DNA from 3 places in the Janthinobacterium sp. 67 genome. Region 2 is predicted to be linked to each of the others. Evidence: predicted binding sites of a transcription regulator. Region 2 holds the regulator's gene; each other region holds the start of a gene.
The links. The regulator NrdR, encoded in region 2, represses ribonucleotide reductase genes. The targets are predictions, from matches to a motif close to CACNANATNTNGTG.
Positions count from the first base shown of each region.

Region 1: a site for NrdR is predicted at 3,203-3,216, ahead of CLU90_RS14675 (ribonucleoside-diphosphate reductase subunit alpha). Genes of this name have one in related genera too.
Region 3: a site for NrdR is predicted at 1,807-1,820, ahead of CLU90_RS01005 (ribonucleoside triphosphate reductase). Genes of this name have one in related genera too.

Region 1 covers NZ_PGES01000001.1:3,264,751-3,270,542, forward strand. Annotated here, with positions in the region: gene CLU90_RS14675 (ribonucleoside-diphosphate reductase subunit alpha) at 1-2,937, opposite strand, end outside; gene ampD (1,6-anhydro-N-acetylmuramyl-L-alanine amidase AmpD) at 3,330-3,941, opposite strand; gene CLU90_RS14685 (sigma 54-interacting transcriptional regulator) at 3,919-4,998, opposite strand; gene CLU90_RS14690 (PP0621 family protein) at 5,118-5,378, opposite strand; gene CLU90_RS14695 (cytochrome C assembly family protein) at 5,375-5,792, opposite strand, start outside.
Region 2 covers NZ_PGES01000001.1:5,888,044-5,893,835, reverse strand. Annotated here, with positions in the region: gene CLU90_RS26480 (pilus assembly protein) at 1-1,322, opposite strand, end outside; gene CLU90_RS26475 (pilus assembly PilX family protein) at 1,319-1,975, opposite strand; gene CLU90_RS26470 (PilW family protein) at 1,988-2,956, opposite strand; gene pilV (type IV pilus modification protein PilV) at 2,953-3,537, opposite strand; gene nrdR (transcriptional regulator NrdR) at 3,771-4,232, opposite strand; gene glyA (serine hydroxymethyltransferase) at 4,376-5,623, opposite strand; ZMP/ZTP riboswitch at 5,735-5,792, opposite strand, start outside.
Region 3 covers NZ_PGES01000001.1:226,647-232,438, forward strand. Annotated here, with positions in the region: gene nrdD (anaerobic ribonucleoside-triphosphate reductase) at 1-15, opposite strand, end outside; gene CLU90_RS01005 (ribonucleoside triphosphate reductase) at 12-1,760, opposite strand; gene CLU90_RS01010 (hypothetical protein) at 1,885-2,295, opposite strand; gene ubiU (ubiquinone anaerobic biosynthesis protein UbiU) at 2,458-3,495, shown strand; gene ubiV (ubiquinone anaerobic biosynthesis protein UbiV) at 3,622-4,518, shown strand; gene ubiT (ubiquinone anaerobic biosynthesis accessory factor UbiT) at 4,538-5,065, shown strand; gene CLU90_RS01030 (heavy-metal-associated domain-containing protein) at 5,094-5,357, opposite strand; gene CLU90_RS01035 (substrate-binding periplasmic protein) at 5,605-5,792, shown strand, end outside.

The DNA of each region.
Region 1 (5,792 bases), 2.6 Mb from region 2:
GCATTCTTCGAAACCGTCATCACCTGGGCGCAGGTAGCAAGCTTCGCCATCGGCGTCGTCCGCTGCCGCCGCCACTACCGGCGCCACGGCCACCGCTGCTGCCGCCACGACCGCTGCCTGGGCGCTTTGCGCGCTGGCCGACATGCCGCCATCGACTGCCACGGCGTTCAGGGCGCCTGTACGGGAGGTCGATTTCTCCATGTGGGTGGCGGCGATGGTACGCAGGTAGTAGGTGGTTTTCAGGCCACGCAGCCATGCCAGCTTGTAGGTCTCGTCCAGTTTCTTGCCCGATGCGCCAGCCATGTAGATGTTCAGCGACTGGGCCTGGTCGATCCACTTCTGGCGACGCGAAGCCGCTTCCACCAGCCAGCTTGGCGACACTTCGAAGGCGGTGGCGTAGATGTCGCGCAGGTCTTGCGGGATGCGGTCGATCTTCACCAGCGAGCCGTCGAAGTACTTCAGGTCGGAGATCATGACTTCATCCCACAGGTCGCGCGCCTTCAGGTCGCGCACCAGGTAGCCGTTGATCTCGGTGAATTCGCCCGACAGGTTCGATTTCACGTACAGGTTCTGGAACGTCGGTTCGATACAGGCCGATACGCCGATGATGTTCGAAATCGTCGCCGTCGGGGCGATCGCCACGCAGTTCGAGTTGCGCATGCCGAACTTGGCGATGCGTTCGCGCACCGGGGTCCAGTCCATGGCCGACGAGGAATCGACTTCCAGGTAGCCGCCGCGCTCTTCGGCCAGCAGTTTGACCGAGTCCTGCGGCAGGATGCCGCGGTCCCACAGGGAACCGGCGTACGATTCATAGCGGCCGCGCTCTTCGGCCAGTTCCGTCGACGCCAGGTAGGCGTAGTAGCAGACGGCTTCCATCGAGGTGTCGGCGAACGACACGGCGGCGTCCGAGGCGAACGGCACGCGCATCATGTGCAGGCAGTCCTGGAAACCCATCACGCCCATGCCGACCGGACGGTGGCGCATGTTCGAGTTGCGCGCCTTGTCGACGGCGTAGTAATTGATGTCGATGACGTTGTCGAGCATGCGCATGGCGGTACGGATGGTCTTGGCCAGCTTGACGTGGTCGATCTTGCCTTCCTTCATGTGCGCCGGCAAGTTCACGGAACCGAGGTTGCAGACGGCGATTTCGTCAGGGCCCGTGTTCAGCGTGATTTCCGTGCACAGGTTCGAGCTGTGGACGACGCCGACGTGCGACTGCGGGCTGCGGATGTTGCAAGGATCCTTGAACGTGATCCATGGGTGGCCCGTTTCAAACAGCATCGACAGCATCTTGCGCCACAGGTCCAGCGCGGCGATCTTCTTGAAGACGCGGATTTCGCCGGCGGCGGCCTTGGCTTCGTAGCCCAGGTAAGCCTGTTCAAAGGCCTTGCCGACCTTGTCGTGCAGGTCCGGCGTGTCCGACGGCGAGAACAGGGTCCAGTCGCCTTTTTCCATGACGCGCTTCATGAACATGTCGGGAATCCAGTTCGCCGTGTTCATGTCGTGCGTGCGGCGGCGGTCGTCGCCCGTGTTCTTGCGCAGGTCGAGGAATTCCTCGATGTCCATGTGCCAGGTTTCCAGGTAGGCGCAGACGGCGCCCTTGCGCTTGCCGCCCTGGTTGACTGCCACGGCCGTGTCGTTGACCACTTTCAGGAACGGCACCACGCCTTGCGACTTGCCGTTCGTGCCCTTGATGTGGGCGCCCAGGGCGCGCACTGGCGTCCAGTCGTTGCCCAGGCCGCCGGCGAACTTGGCCAGCAGCGCATTGTCCTTGATGGCGTCGTAGATGCCTTCCAGGTCATCGGAGACGGTGCTCAGGTAGCACGACGACAGCTGCGAGCGCAGGGTGCCCGAATTGAACAGGGTCGGCGTCGAGCTCATGAAGTCGAACGAGGACAGCAGGCTGTAGAACTCGATGGCGCGCGCTTCGCGGTCCGCTTCGTTCAGCGCCAGGCCCATGGCCACGCGCATGTAGAACGCCTGCGGCATTTCGATGCGCACGTCCTGGATGTGCAGGAAGTAGCGGTCGTACAGGGTTTGCAGGCCGATGTAGCCGAACTGCAAGTCGCGGTCGGCGACGATGGCTTTGGCCAGGCGCTCCAGGTCGAAACTGGCAAGTACCGGGTTCAGCAGCTCGGCGGCGATACCCTTGGCAATGTATTGCGGGAAATACGTCAGGTATTCGCTAGCAGCGGCCGCTTGCGGCACTTCCTTGCCGAACACTTCCTTGCGCACCGTGTGCAGCAGGATGCGGGCCGTGACCTGGCTGTAGGCCGGGTCTTTTTCCATCAGCGCGCGCGCCGCCAGGATGGCCGACTTGTGCAGCTCTTCGACGGGCACGCCGTCGTACAGGTTTTTCACCGTTTCAGCCAGGATGGCGTCGGCATCGACGTGCTTTTCCAGGCCGGCGCAGGCGGCGTTGATCAGGTCGCGCACTTCCTGCATGTCCAGCAGGCGGCGCACGCCGTTATCCAGCACGTTCAATTGTGGCGCGGTCACTTGCGCGGACGCGCCTTGCGCTTCCTTCTGCAGGCGGCGCTCTTCCATGTGCTTGGCGCGGTACAGCACGTAGGCACGCGCCACGTCGTGCTCGCCCGAACGCATCAGCGACAGTTCCACCTGGTCTTGCACGTCTTCGATATGGAAGGTGCCGCCGCCCGGATGGCGGCGCACCAGCGCGGCGACGACGCCGTCGGTCAGTTGTTCCACCAGTTCGCGGATGCGTGCCGAGGCTGCGCCCTGGCCGCCGTTAACGGCCAAAAACGCCTTGGTCATGGCGATGGCGATCTTCGAAGGCTCAAATGCCACCACCGCGCCGTTGCGGCGGATGATGCGATAGTCGCCCAATGCCGCGCCCGTGCTCGCCACGCTGTTGGCCGCGCCTGGCGCTGGCGATACTGGCGTTGGATGGATGGAAATATCTTGTGGTGATTGCATTGAAGCTCCCGTTGTCAGCTAAAGTCAGCCTGCAGTTTTGCTGCCGCGTGTGTTGTTGAATAGAACGCCCGATGGTCAGGGCTTCTTCAGATATTTGTTGCTAAATAGTAAATTCATAGTGCATAAAACAGCTCAGTAATCCATCTCGCCACACCGCACTGCCCGGCTGGCGCAAAACACGATCAAGGGTGATAAACCGCCAGTTCCAGTGCTGTATCAGCAATCCGGGTAGCTTTGACAATAATTCTGAAAACGTCTGTGATGGCACTACATATAGTCTTTACTTCCAACTTCTGCACTAATTGTAGTGCCCATCGGAGGGGGATGCAATAGTTTTCCGGCATCCGCCGGCGTAATTTTTTGTATTTTCATATACGATTTCGGTTGACTTTTCAGGGCATGGATGGAAAGCCCAATCCCCGCGAAGTAAGCGCTAACGCAGGCTGCCCGCGCAGGGTTTCCATCCAGCATTTTTGATAAAAATGCCAGTCAAAGAACGGCCCCGGATCCGTCTTCCTCCCCGGCGCGATATGTTCGTGACCGCGCACCTGGGACAGCCCGTGGCGCGCCACCAGCGCCGCCGTCAGCGCCGCCAGCACATGGTATTGCCGCTGCTGGAAAGGCAGGTCGTCCGCGCCTTCCATTTCGATACCGATGGAATAGCCATTGCACTGCGGGCGTCCTTCGAACATGGACACGCCCGCATGCCAGGCACGTTGATCAGTAGAAACATATTGCAACAGCGCACCATCGCGCCGCACAAAAAAGTGCGCCGACACCTGCAAGCCACGCAGGTCGGCGAAAGAAGGATCGGCATTATAATCTACCCGGCCCGTAAACAAGTCCGACACATGCGGTCCGCCAAAGTGGCCGCCCGGCAAGCTGATGTTATGGATCACCAGCAAGTCGACTTGTGCCCCGTCCGGGCGCGCATCGTGGTACGGCGAATCGTAGCGCAGCGCGCCGTCGCACCAGCCGTCTTCATCTATCTTCCATATACTCATCAAATAGGGCTTCCTGTATCGTCAATTTCTGCATGCGGTAGCGCAACTGGCGCACGCTCAGGCCCAGCTGGCGCGCCGCCCGTGCGCGGTGGTAGCGGGCCTGCACCAGCGCCCGCACGATCATGTCGCGCTCGGCCTGGCGCAAATACACGTCCAGCGGCAGGACGGGGGCCACGCCATGCGCCGCCATGCCGGGCAGGCTCAGTTGCCGTTCCGGCAAGGCCGGCACCGCCGGCGCCGCCCGCAACGGCGTGCCGCCCGCCATGGATGGCAAGGCCAGCCCGTCGAGCGCGATCACGCCGCCGTCGGCAAAGGCCAGCGCCCGCTCCAGCACGTTTTCCAGCTCGCGCACATTGCCGGGAAACGCATACGCACCCAAGGCCGCCAGCACGGGCGGCGCCAGGTTCACGGCACGATGCGGCGACAGGCGCGCGAGGATCACCTCACATAATACCTGCAGATCGCCGCGCCGTTCGCGCAGCGGCGGCAGCGCCAGCTCGATCACATTCAGGCGGTAAAACAGGTCCTGGCGAAACGTGCCGGCGGCCACGCCGCGCGCCAGGCCATGCTGGCTCGCGCACAGGATGCGCACGTCGACGGCTTCGTCGCTACTGCCGCCCAGCTTGCGCACGCGGCGCTCCTGCAGCACGCGCAACAGTTTTACCTGCATGGCCAGCGGCAGATCGTCCACTTCGTCGAGCAGCAGGCTGCCGCCGTGGGCCGCCTGGAACAAACCCTGGCGTTCGTGCAGCGCGCCCGTATAGGCGCCCGGCCGGCAGCCGAAGAATTCGGCCTCCATCAGCGCTTCGGGAATGGCGCCGCAGTTGACGGCGATAAACGGGAAGCCGGCGCGCGCGCCCTGCGCATGAATGGCGCGCGCCGCCAGTTCCTTGCCCGTGCCCGATTCGCCGCGGATGGCCACCGGCGCGCCACAGCGGGCGATGCGGCCGATCTGCGCGCGCAGCGCCTGCATGGGCAGCGAGTTGCCGCTCAGTTGCGGCGCCGGCGGCATGCCGGTGGCGGTCACGGTATCCGGACCAGGATTGGGACGGGACATGGAAGCGCGCCTTTCCGCAATGGCGGCGCCGAACCGCCTCATGCAGATGCTACGCCGGACGGAGGCCGGACGACGTTACGATACGGATGAGCAACGCGAGCGTACCTGCGGGCCTGCCTTTACAAGGTGGCGTGCGCGTGGCTGCAGTAATCGTGGCCCTTGGCCTGCACGTTTTCGGAGGCCGGGTAGTACACGCCGCAATGGGCACAGCACAGCATCAGCTCGGCATCAGGCAATTCCTGCGGCCGCGCGGGCTGCGCAAACGGATTCGGCTGCTGCTGTTGCTGCGCGCGGGCGCGCTGCTGCATGCCACGGAGCTTGCTGCGGATCGCAAACAGCACCAGGAACACCAGCGCCAGCCAGAATAAAACACGTGTCATGCGAATCCTCGGTGTAAAACCACTTCCAGTACAAAACGACTGCCGACATAGGCCAGCAGCAAGGTGGCGAAACCGGCCAGGGTGAAACTCAAGGCCGTCTTGCCGCGCCAGCCACGGAAGCGCCGGCCTGCCAGCAGCGAGGCGAACAGCAGCCACGACAGCATGGTAAACACGGATTTGTGATCCCAGTTCAAGGCCTTGCCAAACAGTTGTTCGGAAAACACGATGCCCGACAGCACGGTCAGGCTGAGCAAAATAAAACCCAGGCCGATCATGCGGAACAGCAGCTTTTCCATCGTCAGCAGGGCTGGCAGCTGGTCGAGCGCGCTGCCGATGAAGCCGCGGCTTTCGCTGCGCGTATGCAAGCGCGATTCCTGCAGCGCCATCAGCACGGCGTGGAAGGCGGCAATCGTC
Region 2 (5,792 bases):
CGATCGCCGTTGGATGCGGGAGTCACCGGGACATTGCCGGGCACATAGCGGTCGCCCGCCATGCCCGCATCGCCGAGACTGACGACGACGTGACGCTGGCAACTTGCCGTTTGCGGATCGCTCCATGACGTCACGACCGGCAAGCCATCATCGATGGCAGGCGGGGCCGTGGCGGGCGGCACCACAGCGCTCGCCTGCCGTCCCTGCAGGTAGCGCAGCGATTCGTACAGCAATTCGGCCAGCGGCGCCGCCTTTGCGTACGCACCGGGATGCCCGGCGTTGCCGCGCCCCACGCCATTGATGTAAGCGGTCACCCCGCCGCCAGAGCCCACAGATTGAGATGCATACACGCCAGTGGCGGGATTCCATTCGGCGCCGGCATTGTCTTGCGGCATAAAATCGGGCGCCGCCCAACGCTGCCGTCCCACGTGAGCCAATGGCGCGCGCAGCACGCCGCCATACACGGGTCCGGCGCTGGCGGGCTGGCCGTTCAAGTGGCCAAACACGCCCACGCGCACCCGGCCGCCATGGCGCTGCACGGCGCCCACCGGCTTGTAGTTCTTGCCATACGCGAGGCACAAGTCGTCGCGCAGCGGCCCTTCATCGGCATCGCAAACGCGCACGCGCGCGAGGAACACGCCGTGCGTGGCAGCAAAGCCGGGCGCGGCGCAGCTGCCGCCCGGGGGCAAGCTGGCGTCGCCAAACAGCAGGCGGTTGCGGCAGGAAACGATGGCCAGTTGCGCCAGCGCAAACGGCGTCGCGGCCGCCACGCCGGTCTGCAAGACCTTGCGCGGGAAAAAGACAGGGTGGGCAAAGAAGTCGATGGGACCGTCGGCATCGGGCAGGTAGGCGCGCTGCAGCACCGTCTTGCGCACTTCGTCGATGACGCGGTCGCCGCCCGTCAGCGCATAGCGCACGATGTCGAGCATGCTGGCGCTGGCCCAGTTGAGAAAGTTGCCGCTGAAACTGTCGCCGCCGCAGCCGTGCAAGGCATCGGCCGGTTTCAGCACGGAGAAGTAAGCGGTCGCTACGCGCAAGTCCGGCAGCGTCACACCGTCCTTGCTGCGATATGGATAGCTGTAGCACATGCGTGCATGGAAGTAACCGAAGTACTCGCGCTGCGGCGCATAGTCGCCGCCATGCGCGGCAGCGGCGGCCGCATGCGTGAGGGACAGGTTGAGCAGCAGATTCGGCGGCACCCTGGCACCGTGCAAGCCCGCGTCGGCCCGCGCCAGCACCACCGGGAGCGGAGCGGCGATGGCGCCGCCGCAAGCCAGGAAAATCCAGCCGAGCAGCAGCAAGGCAAACGTCAAAGGCCTCATGGCCCCGCTCCCACCGCCTGCTTGCGGTAATAACTTTGCAGCACGACTTGCGTGCTTTCCTGTGCGCCAAAACCGATGGCCGTGATGCGGTACACATAGCTTTCCGTGGCCAGGCCGCCAGCCGCTGCCGTGGCCTGCGCGCCGGGCGGATGAAACGGCAGCAGTTCGATCAGGTAGCGGGGCCGGCTCGACGGCAGGAAACCCTGCCCCGTCTGCATGACGGCGCCCGTGAACTGGCCGTACGGCACCGTGCGGTTGCCAGCTTCGGCGCCATCGAGGTCAGTACTTAACCAGAGGGCCGGCGCATCCGGGGCGGCGGGCAGGCACAGGCCCAGTGCGCCTGCCTCGCCGCAGCCATCCGCGAACCCGGCCGCGCTATCCGGCGCGAAAAGGCTGCTGCGTCCCGGCGCGCCGGGCAAGCCTTCGATATCGTTCTGCGCATCCACCAATGCCTCCTCCGCCGCCTGAAACGCGATCTGCCGGTCGCGCTCGCCGCGCGCCGCCTTCTCGCCCTGCAAGGCCATCTGCGCCGCCGATACGCCCAGCAGCAAGATGATCACCAGCAGGCACAGCACATACACCAGAGTGGCGCCGCCGTGGCGTACACGAGGCAGACGCCACGGTTTGCGACAGTTGACGCCCGTGCCAGCCATCGCGCCGCCCGCCTAGGCCGGCCCGTTGCGCAGCATGATGCTCGTCTGCACCAGTTGCCGCAGCCGGGAGCGCGTCGCGGCGGGCAAGGACGCGCGCGCGATGCGCACGCCCGTGTCGCCTGCGCCGTGCGCCTCGGCATAGGCCTTGCCGAACAGGTCGAACTGCGCCGGTCCCAGTTCCGCCAGCTTGTCCGCCTGGCCGGCCTCGCCGTGCAGCAACAGGGCCACGCGCACGCTGGCCACGCGCTTCCAGTGCGTGCGCCGGTACAGATCGCGCTGGCGGGCGGCTTCATCCGCCCCCTCCAGCACCAGTGCCGCATCGTAGGCGTCGAGCGCGCTGGCGTTGACGTAACGGTTCGCCACGCCGTCGGGCGGCGTATCCGTGTCGAGGCCATACAGCACCTGGAAACCGTCGACGCCACGGATGATGGCGTCCGCGCCCCAGCCGTTCGCGCCCCGGTATTTGCAGCGCAGCTCGCCCTCGCCATCGGCGCCCTGCGCTACATAGAAAATGCTCCAGCCCCGCTGCGCCTGCGTTTGCGCGGCGCCCACGCCGAAGCCCGCGCAATTGAGCACGGAACCGTCGCCGCCCTCTTCCTTGCCGGCGCCGTAATAACGCAGGGCCAGCACGTCGCTGCCGTGCAGGGCGCCGGGCAGCGCGCCGCCGATGCCCTCGCTGTTCTTGCCCAGAGTGCGCGCGTCGAGCCCAGCCACATTGGCGCTGTCGTCATCGGCATGGGCGACGGGCGCGGCGCTGCTGTCCCAGTTCACGTACGCCGTCTGGCGCACGGCGCGGGCAATGGTGTCGAGCGCATAGCGGCCGTTGTCGTCGAGCCGCGCACTGGCGGACTGGTCGCCATAACTGCCGCTGGCCGCCAGCAGCACGCTACTGGCGGCCAGCATCAGCAGCGCGCCCAGCGACAGGGCCACCAGCAATTCGACCAGGCTCATGCCGCGATACCTATACAGGACCTCGTTCATGCGCCGCCCCCGCCCAGCTGGAATGCCAGCCTGGGCAACGACTCGCCTGCCGCATTCACGGCGGGTGAACCATCGGGCAGGCGGCCGCGCCAGCCCAGCTTGATGACGATGGGCGCGCCCATGCCGCCGCTGCACGCCCACTGCAAGCCTTGGGCGGGCGCATCCCACGCGGAAGTGTCGCGGCAGATATGCAGGCGCGCGCCGGGCAAGGCCACATGCAGTTGCTGTTTCCACTCGGCGATATCGAATTGCGCCAGGTCGGCCGCGCTGCAGAGCGTGGCGCCAAAGCAGTCCGGCGCGCCGCCGCCAGTGTCGCCACCGTCCGCCGCTGCGTAGGCCACGTTCAGGTAGGGATTGCCCGTATCGGGGCCATTCATGAGTACGCTATTCGCGCGCATGCGTTCGGCCATGCCCGCGGCCAGTTGCACGCCCGCCGACAATAGCGCCGACTCATGGCGTGCGCGCAGGGAATTCAGTTGCAGGATGCTGGCGCCGAGCAGGCCCAGCGCCAACAGCAGCAGCGACACGAGCACCTCGACGAGGCTGCTGCCACCGATCAGACCGCGCGCACCGCTGTGCATGAGCTTCTCCTGCGGACAGAATGAAACCAGGACCGGAGCCGCACGGACGCACGGCCCAGCTACAAGATAGGCGCGCGCAAAAAGCCGGGTCTGCGCTGGCGCAAACAACACGGCAATAAGGTGGGAAGAACAGCGTTGGTATTGATCAGGCCGCTTGCCAGACAAACCTTGGCGTGGTGAAAACGGGGCGCATAAGCAGCCCCGCCTTCAAGAAGGTGAACAAGAAGGTGAGGTCAGGGCTTGCGCGCCTGCCCCACTTCGGCGATTGCGTCCTGGAACTCGGCCAGGTCTTCGAAATTCTTGTAGACGGAAGCGAAGCGGATGTAGGCGATCTTGTCCAGGCGCTTGAGTTCCTGCATGACGAGTTCGCCGATATAGCCGGAATCGACTTCACGCTGACCGCTGGTCAGCAGTTTTTCCTGGATGGAGGCAATGGCCGTATCCACGGAGGCGGCCGCGACGGGACGCTTGCGCAAGGCCAGCATCAAACTGCCGCGCAACTTATCCGCAGCGAACTCCGTCCGGCTGCCATTCTTTTTGACGACGGCCGGCATGATAAGTTCAATGCGTTCGTAAGTCGTAAAACGCTTGTCGCATTTGCCGCAGCGGCGGCGGCGCCGAATGGCATCCCCTTCCTCCGATACGCGCGTATCGAGAACCTGGGTATCGCCGTGCTGGCAAAATGGACATTTCATGGGCTGGCTACAACTTTATAGTAATAATTACGGGAAATCGCCGCCCTTGTACAAAGGGCGCCCGAATCACTCCGGGCGCCCTGGGGCACGAAGGAATGTGTCATCCAGAATCTTACTCTGTATGACACATTCTGGACAAATTATTATGCGGCGTACACAGGGTGCGCGTCGGCCAGCACTTTCACGGCCGCTTTCACGCGCTCGATGGTGGCGGCGTCATGCGGATTGTCCAGCACGTCGGCGATCAGGTTGCCCACTTCTTCCGCTTGCGCTTCCTTGAAACCGCGCGTCGTCATCGCCGGGCTGCCCAGGCGGATGCCCGAGGTGACGAATGGCTTTTGCGGGTCGTTCGGGATGCCGTTCTTGTTGCAGGTGATGTGCGCGGAACCGAGGATGGCTTCAGCTTCCTTGCCTGTCAGGTTCTTGGCGCGCAGGTCGACCAGCATGACGTGCGATTCGGTGCCGCCGGACACGATGCGCAGGCCGCGCTTGATCAGGGTTTTCGCCAGCACGTCGGCGTTCTTGATCACTTGCTTCTGGTATTCGACGAATTCAGGGCTCAGCGCTTCCTTGAAGGCGACGGCCTTGCCGGCGATCACGTGCATCAGCGGGCCGCCCTGGATGCCAGGGAAGATGGCCGAGTTGATGGCTTTTTCGTGTTCGGCCTTCATCAGGATGATGCCGCCGCGCGGGCCGCGCAGCGATTTGTGCGTGGTCGAGGTGACGAAGTCGGCGAACGGCACCGGGTTCGGGTACAGGCCGGCGGCGATCAGGCCGGCGTAGTGGGCCATGTCGACCATGAAGTAGGCGCCGACTTCCTTGGCGATCTTGCTGAAGCGTTCGAAGTCGATCTTTTTCGAGAAGGCGGACGCGCCGGCGATGATCAGTTTCGGCTTGCGTTCGCGGGCCAGGCGCTCCATTGCCTCGTAGTCGATGTCTTCTTCCGCCGTCAAGCCGTAGGAGACGACGTCAAACCATTTGCCGGACATGTTCAGCGGCATGCCGTGGGTCAGGTGGCCGCCTTCGGCCAGCGACATACCCATGATCAGGTCGCCTGGTTTCAGCATGGCGAAGAACACGCCCTGGTTTGCCTGCGAGCCCGAGTTCGGCTGCACGTTCGCGCATTCGGCGCCGAACAGCTGTTTCACGCGGTCGATAGCCAGTTGCTCGGCCACGTCGACGTATTCGCAGCCGCCGTAGTAGCGCTTGCCTGGATAGCCTTCGGCATACTTGTTCGTCAGCTGCGAGCCTTGCGCTTCCATTACGGCCGGCGACGTGTAGTTTTCCGACGCGATCAGTTCGATGTGATCGTGCTGGCGCGTGTTCTCTTTTTGAATGACGGCGAACAATTCAGGATCGACGTTGGCGAGGGTATGATCTTTTGCAAACATGTAAAAACTCCAAGTATGAGGGTGCTTGTACTGGCAGATTGGATCGAATGAGGGGAGCCGGCGTTAAGTGAATAACAACATTGGACAGGCAGCCTCTTCGTGCTTTTCCATAGTGGCTACCCAGGCGAACGGCTGATGAAAAATCTCACGTTTCCCGGTGGGTGCCCAC
Region 3 (5,792 bases), 5.7 Mb from region 2:
GGGACGTGCGTTCATGGCGTTTCCTTGAGTGGGTGAGCGAGATCGGACTGCTTGCGGGCGATCAGTTCCGCGTCGCAGGTGGGACAGAATTCATGTTTGCCGGCCAGGTAGCCGTGGCGCGGGCAGATGGAAAACGTGGGCGTGACGGTGATGTAGGGCAGCGAGAAACGGCTCAGCGCGCGCTTCACCAGTTCGCGGCAGGCGTTGGCGTCCGACAGCGCTTCCGTCATGTACAGGTGCAGCACCGTGCCGCCCGTGTACTTGCGCTGCAGCGTATCCTGCAATTCCAGTGCCTCGAACGGATCGTCCGTATGGCCGACGGGCAGTTGCGACGAGTTCGTGTAATACGGATTGTCGACGGTGCCGGCCTGCAGGATGGCGGGATAGCGCTTGCGGTCTTCGCGGGCGAAGCGGTAGGTCGTGCCTTCGGCCGGCGTCGCTTCCAGGTTGTACATATGGCCCGTCTCTTCCTGGAATTGCAGCATGCGCGCACGCACGTGGTCGAGCAGGCGCACGGCCAGCGCATGGCCTTCCTGTGTCGTGATGTCGTCAGCGTCGCCGCTGAAATTGCGGATCATCTCGTTGATGCCGTTCACGCCCAGGGTGGAAAAGTGATTGCGCAAGGTGCCCAGATAGCGTTTCGTGTACGGGAACAGACCTTGCTGCATCAGTTCCTCGATGGTGCGGCGCTTGATTTCCAGGCTGGTCTTGCCCAGCTCCAGCAGGCGGTCCAGGTCGGCCATCAAGGCTGGCTCGTCGCCGCGCCACAAGTGGCCCAGGCGCGCGCAGTTGATGGTGACTACGCCCAGGGAACCCGTCTGCTCGGCGGAACCGAACAGGCCATTGCCCCGTTTGAGCAGTTCGCGCAAGTCCAGCTGCAATCGGCAGCACATGGAACGTATCATGTTCGGCTTGAGTTCCGAATTGATGAAATTCTGGAAGTAGGGCAGGCCGTAGCGGGCCGTCATTTCGAACAGGCGCTCCGCGTTCTCGCTGTGCCAGTCGAAATCCTCGGTGATGTTGTAGGTGGGGATGGGGAAGGTAAATACGCGTCCCTTGGCGTCGCCCGCCATCATGATCTCGATGTAGGCGCGGTTGATCATGTCCATTTCCGCCTGCAGATCGCCATAGCTGAAGTCCATTTCCTGGCCGGCGATGACGGGAATCTGTTCGCGCAGGTCGTCCGGGCAGACCCAGTCGAAAGTCAGGTTGGTGAACGGCGTCTGTGTGCCCCAGCGCGATGGGACGTTGAGGTTGAAGATCAGTTCCTGCATGTACTGGCGCACGTCTTCGTAGCGCAGGCTGTCCTTGCGGATGTAGGGCGCCATGTAGGTGTCGAAGGAGCTGAACGCCTGCGCGCCGGCCCACTCGTTTTGCAGGGTGCCGAGGAAATTGACGATCTGGCCGATGGCGCTCGACATGTGCTTGGGCGGGCCCGATTCGATCTTGCCCGGCACGCCATTCAAGCCTTCGTGCAGCAAGGTGCGCAGCGACCAGCCGGCGCAATAGCCGGCCAGCATGTCGAGGTCGTGGATATGCAGCGCCGCTTCGCGGTGCGCCGCGCCCACTTCGGGCGGATACACCTGGTCCAGCCAGTAGTTGGCGATGACCTTGCCCGATACATTGAGTATCAGGCCGCCCAGCGAGTAACCCTGGTTGGCGTTGGCGTTGACACGCCAGTCGCGCCGGTCCAGGTATTCATTGATGGACGCAGCGACGTCGACCTGGCCGCGTGTTGGGGAAACTGCATTTGTCGTCATGAAACCTCCAATAAACACAACATGCGGTGTTTTTATGGAGATTAATTACTAAATATAGTGGCGTCAAAGGGCGCGTGCAGTTGCGTGAGGAATCCTTGATGCAGGTGAAAAAAGCGGCCGCTGTTTACTTTTTCGCGCCGCCCTGGCGCAGGAGGAAGCCGCTCAGGCCAAGGTAAGCGGCGCCGCAGACGGCGATGCTGATGACGGAGGCGGGCAGCACGTGCGCCCAGATTTCCCGCGCCGAGAAGGTGCTCCAGCTGGCCACGCGCGCGTCGAACGTGACGTAGTTGGCCAGCAGCCAGTAGACGGCCAGCAGGCCCGTGCAGATGGCGGCCTGGCGCAGCACGGGCATGGCGCGGCGCGCGAAGACGGCCTGCAGGAACAGCAGCAGCACGCCCGGATACGCGCCCAGCACTTCGGGCGACAGCACGGAGAGCGTTTCTTCGACATGGCCGTCGGCGGGGGCGGCCCACTGCACCTGCAGCACGGTGAGGAACAGGGTGAGCAAAAAAATCAGCAGCGGTTTGCGGGGCATGGCGGGCAATCGGTGAGGGAGAAAAGTGGGGCATTTTACAGCCAGGTCAAGCAAGTTGAACGCGCGCCAGCCATGCATGCATTCCTTCACCTGCGTCAAGGACTGGGCGGCGGGGGCGGGGCTATAGTCTGCACCCTGAGCCGATACAGGACTGTGAACATCATGATGCTTGAATCAACCACCGCCACCCGCGTGGCCGGACCGCTGGAACTGGTCTGCCCCGCCGGCAGCCTGCCTGCCCTGAAAGCGGCCATCGACAACGGTGCCGACACCGTCTACCTGGGTTTTCGCGACGCCACCAATGCGCGCAATTTCGCCGGCCTCAATTTCGACGAGAAGGCCATCGCCGAGGGCGTGCGCTACGCCCATCAATATGGACGCAAGGTGCTGCTGGCGCTGAATACCTATCCGCAGCCGCACAACTGGGCCGTGTGGCGCAGCGCCATCGACCGCGCCGCGCAGGCCGGCATCGACGCCATGATCGTCGCCGATCCGGGCCTGATGGCCTACGCGGCCCAGCACCACCCGCAGCTGCGGCTGCACCTGTCCGTGCAGGGTTCGGCCACCAACTATGAAGCCATCAATTTTTACCATGAACACTTCGGCATCGCCCGCGCCGTGCTGCCGCGCGTGCTGTCGATGGCGCAGGTCGAGCAATTGATCAGCAAGACGGAAGTCGAGATCGAAGTCTTCGGCTTCGGCAGCCTGTGCGTGATGGTCGAAGGGCGCTGCGCGCTGTCGTCGTACGCGACGGGCGAGGCGCCGAACACGCACGGCGTGTGCTCGCCGGCGAAATCCGTGCGCTGGCTGGAAACGCCGAACGGCCTCGAATCGCGCCTGAACGGCGTGCTGATCGACCGCTACGCACCGGGCGAAAACGCCAGCTATCCCACCCTGTGCAAGGGGCGTTTCGAAGTCAACGACGAAGAGTATTACGCGATCGAGGAGCCGGCCAGCCTGAACACGCTGGCGCTGCTGCCGCAGCTGATCGCCATGGGCGTGCGCGCCGTGAAGATCGAAGGACGCCAGCGCAGCCCCGCCTACGTGGCGCAGGTCACGCGCGTGTGGCGCGAAGCGATCGACGCCTGCCGTGAAGGCAATGCGCGCTACGCCGTCAAGCCGGCCTGGATGGCGTCCATGGACAAGCTGGCCGAGGGCCAGCAGCACACTTTGGGTGCCTACCATAGATCTTGGAAATAGCAAAACCTACTGCGCGTCCCGGGGCGTGGCCTGCGATGCTCGCTGTGCTCTAGCACAGCTGCGCTTCTCGGCCTCGCCGCGAACCGCTCGCTACGGTTTTGCAACTTAAAAAATAATGGAACAGACATGTTAAAACTCTCTTTGGGCCCCTTGCTGTACTACTGGCCGCGCGCCACCGTCTTCGAGTTTTACCAGCGGATCGCGGCGACCGCCGTCGATATCGTCTACCTGGGCGAAACCGTCTGCTCGCGCCGGCATGAGCTGCGCCTGGCCGACTGGCTCGATATCGCCGACATGCTGGCCGCCGCCGGCAAGGAAGTGGTGCTGTCGACGCAGGCGCTGATCGAGGCGGGCGCGGAACTGGCGACCCTGCGCCGCATCACGGGCAATGGCCGCTACGGCGTCGAGGCCAATGACATGGGCGCCGTGCACTGCATGGAAAAGGGCGCGTCCTTCGTTGCCGGTCCCCATCTGAACCTGTTCAATGGCCCCAGCCTGCAACTGCTGGCACGCCTGGGTGCGCGGCGCTGGGTGATGCCGCTGGAAATGGGGCAGACGGCGCTGGCCGAGATGCAGCGCCAGAAACCGGAAGGGCTGGAGACGGAAGTCTTCGCCTATGGCCGCATGCCGCTGGCGTTTTCCGCGCGCTGCTTCACGGCGCGCAACCGCAACCTGCCGAAGGATGATTGCGGCTACAGCTGCCTGGAAGAGCCGGACGGCCTGCTGCTGCGCACGCGCGACGAAGTGCCGTTCCTCGTGCTCAACGGCACGCAGACGCAGTCGGCCCTCGTCTACAACCTGGTGCGCGAACTCGACGCCATGCGCGACATGGGCGTGTCGGTGGCGCGCATCAGCCCGCAATCCATGCATACGGAACAAGTCATCGCCATCTTCGACCGCGCCCGCCGCGGCCAGGTCAGCGGCATCGGCGCGCAGGCGCAGCTGGCGGCCTGCCAGCCGGCCGGCGCCTGCGACGGCTACTGGCACGGCCAGCCCGGCATGGAACAGCACGCCGCCCATTGAACGCATCGAAAGGAAATACATGCAAGATCAACTGGAAAGATTGCCCGTCCCGGCCAAGCCCCCCATGAGCAAGCCGGCCATGTCGTACCGGCTGCCCGAACCGCTGGCCGAACTGCTGTCCAAGCTGCCGCCGTATCCCGCCTCCTGGCTGTTCGTGCAGGGCTTGAACCGCCTGCTGGCGCCGCAATTGCCCGACGACGTGCGCTGCAGCCTGGAAGGGCGCAGCCTGCGCTTGCGTCTGCTGGACGCGGGCATCGCCTTCGATTTCGAGTGGCAGGGCACGGTGTTCGTGGCCGAGCGCTATGTGGACGTGCCGGACCTGTGCATCGCCGCCAGCGTGCATGACTTGATGCTGCTGGCGCGGCGCCAGGAAGATCCGGACACGCTATTCTTCAGCCGCCGTTTGAGCCTGGAAGGCGATACGGAACTGGGCTTGCTGTTCAAGAATACGCTCGACGCCATCGAGCTGCCGCCGTTCGACCTGCAGGCGCTGGGACCGCGCCGCGTGCTGGCGCATCTGCGCGACCGGGGCGCGCGGGGAGGGTAGGCGCAAAGCTGGCGGCGTTCAGTGGCGTTCAAAGGCGGCAGTGGCCGCAGGCGCCGCTGCACGAGGCCAGCTGTACTTCATCCGTCGCTTCGCCCATGAAGCCGGCGTCGTTGACGGCGGCCAGCAGGCGTTCCTGCGTGGCCAGCTTTTCGTCGAATTGCACGGTGGCGCCGTGGCGCGCCAGCGAGACGCAGACGGTGGCCACGCCCGTGACGGCTTCGAGCGCGCCCGTCAGCCTGTCGGCGCAGCCTTCGTGATCCATTCCGATGATATTCAAGCGTGCTGTCTGCATGGGTTCCTCTTGTTTTTCAGATAAAAAAACAGCGTAGGCGAGGGGCGCGCATGCCGTCCAGAGCAGCACGCAAGATTTATTTTCTATTTGCGGTTTTATTGATCTGGATTAATTCCGACCCCTGCTGGCCAGCCTGATAGTGCTGTTGTTTTGTACACAGTTACCGTATTCCAGTCGACAAGCGCGCTCTGCTGCGCGATACTGTCATTCTGATAAGAACGCTGGAAAGCGCTGGAAAGGAGGGCCCATGCAGCGCCGCCCCCTGCTCAAGCTTGCCGCCCTGTGGCCGTTCGGCGTGGCGGCCGCCGGCACCTCGTCGCCGCTGCCGCTCGTGTATCCGCGCCACCAGGCGTTCGATGATCCGCAGCAAGGTTACGTGACGGCCTTGCTGCGACAGGCGCTGGCCCGTTCGGGCCAGGCCTATGTCTTGCGCCG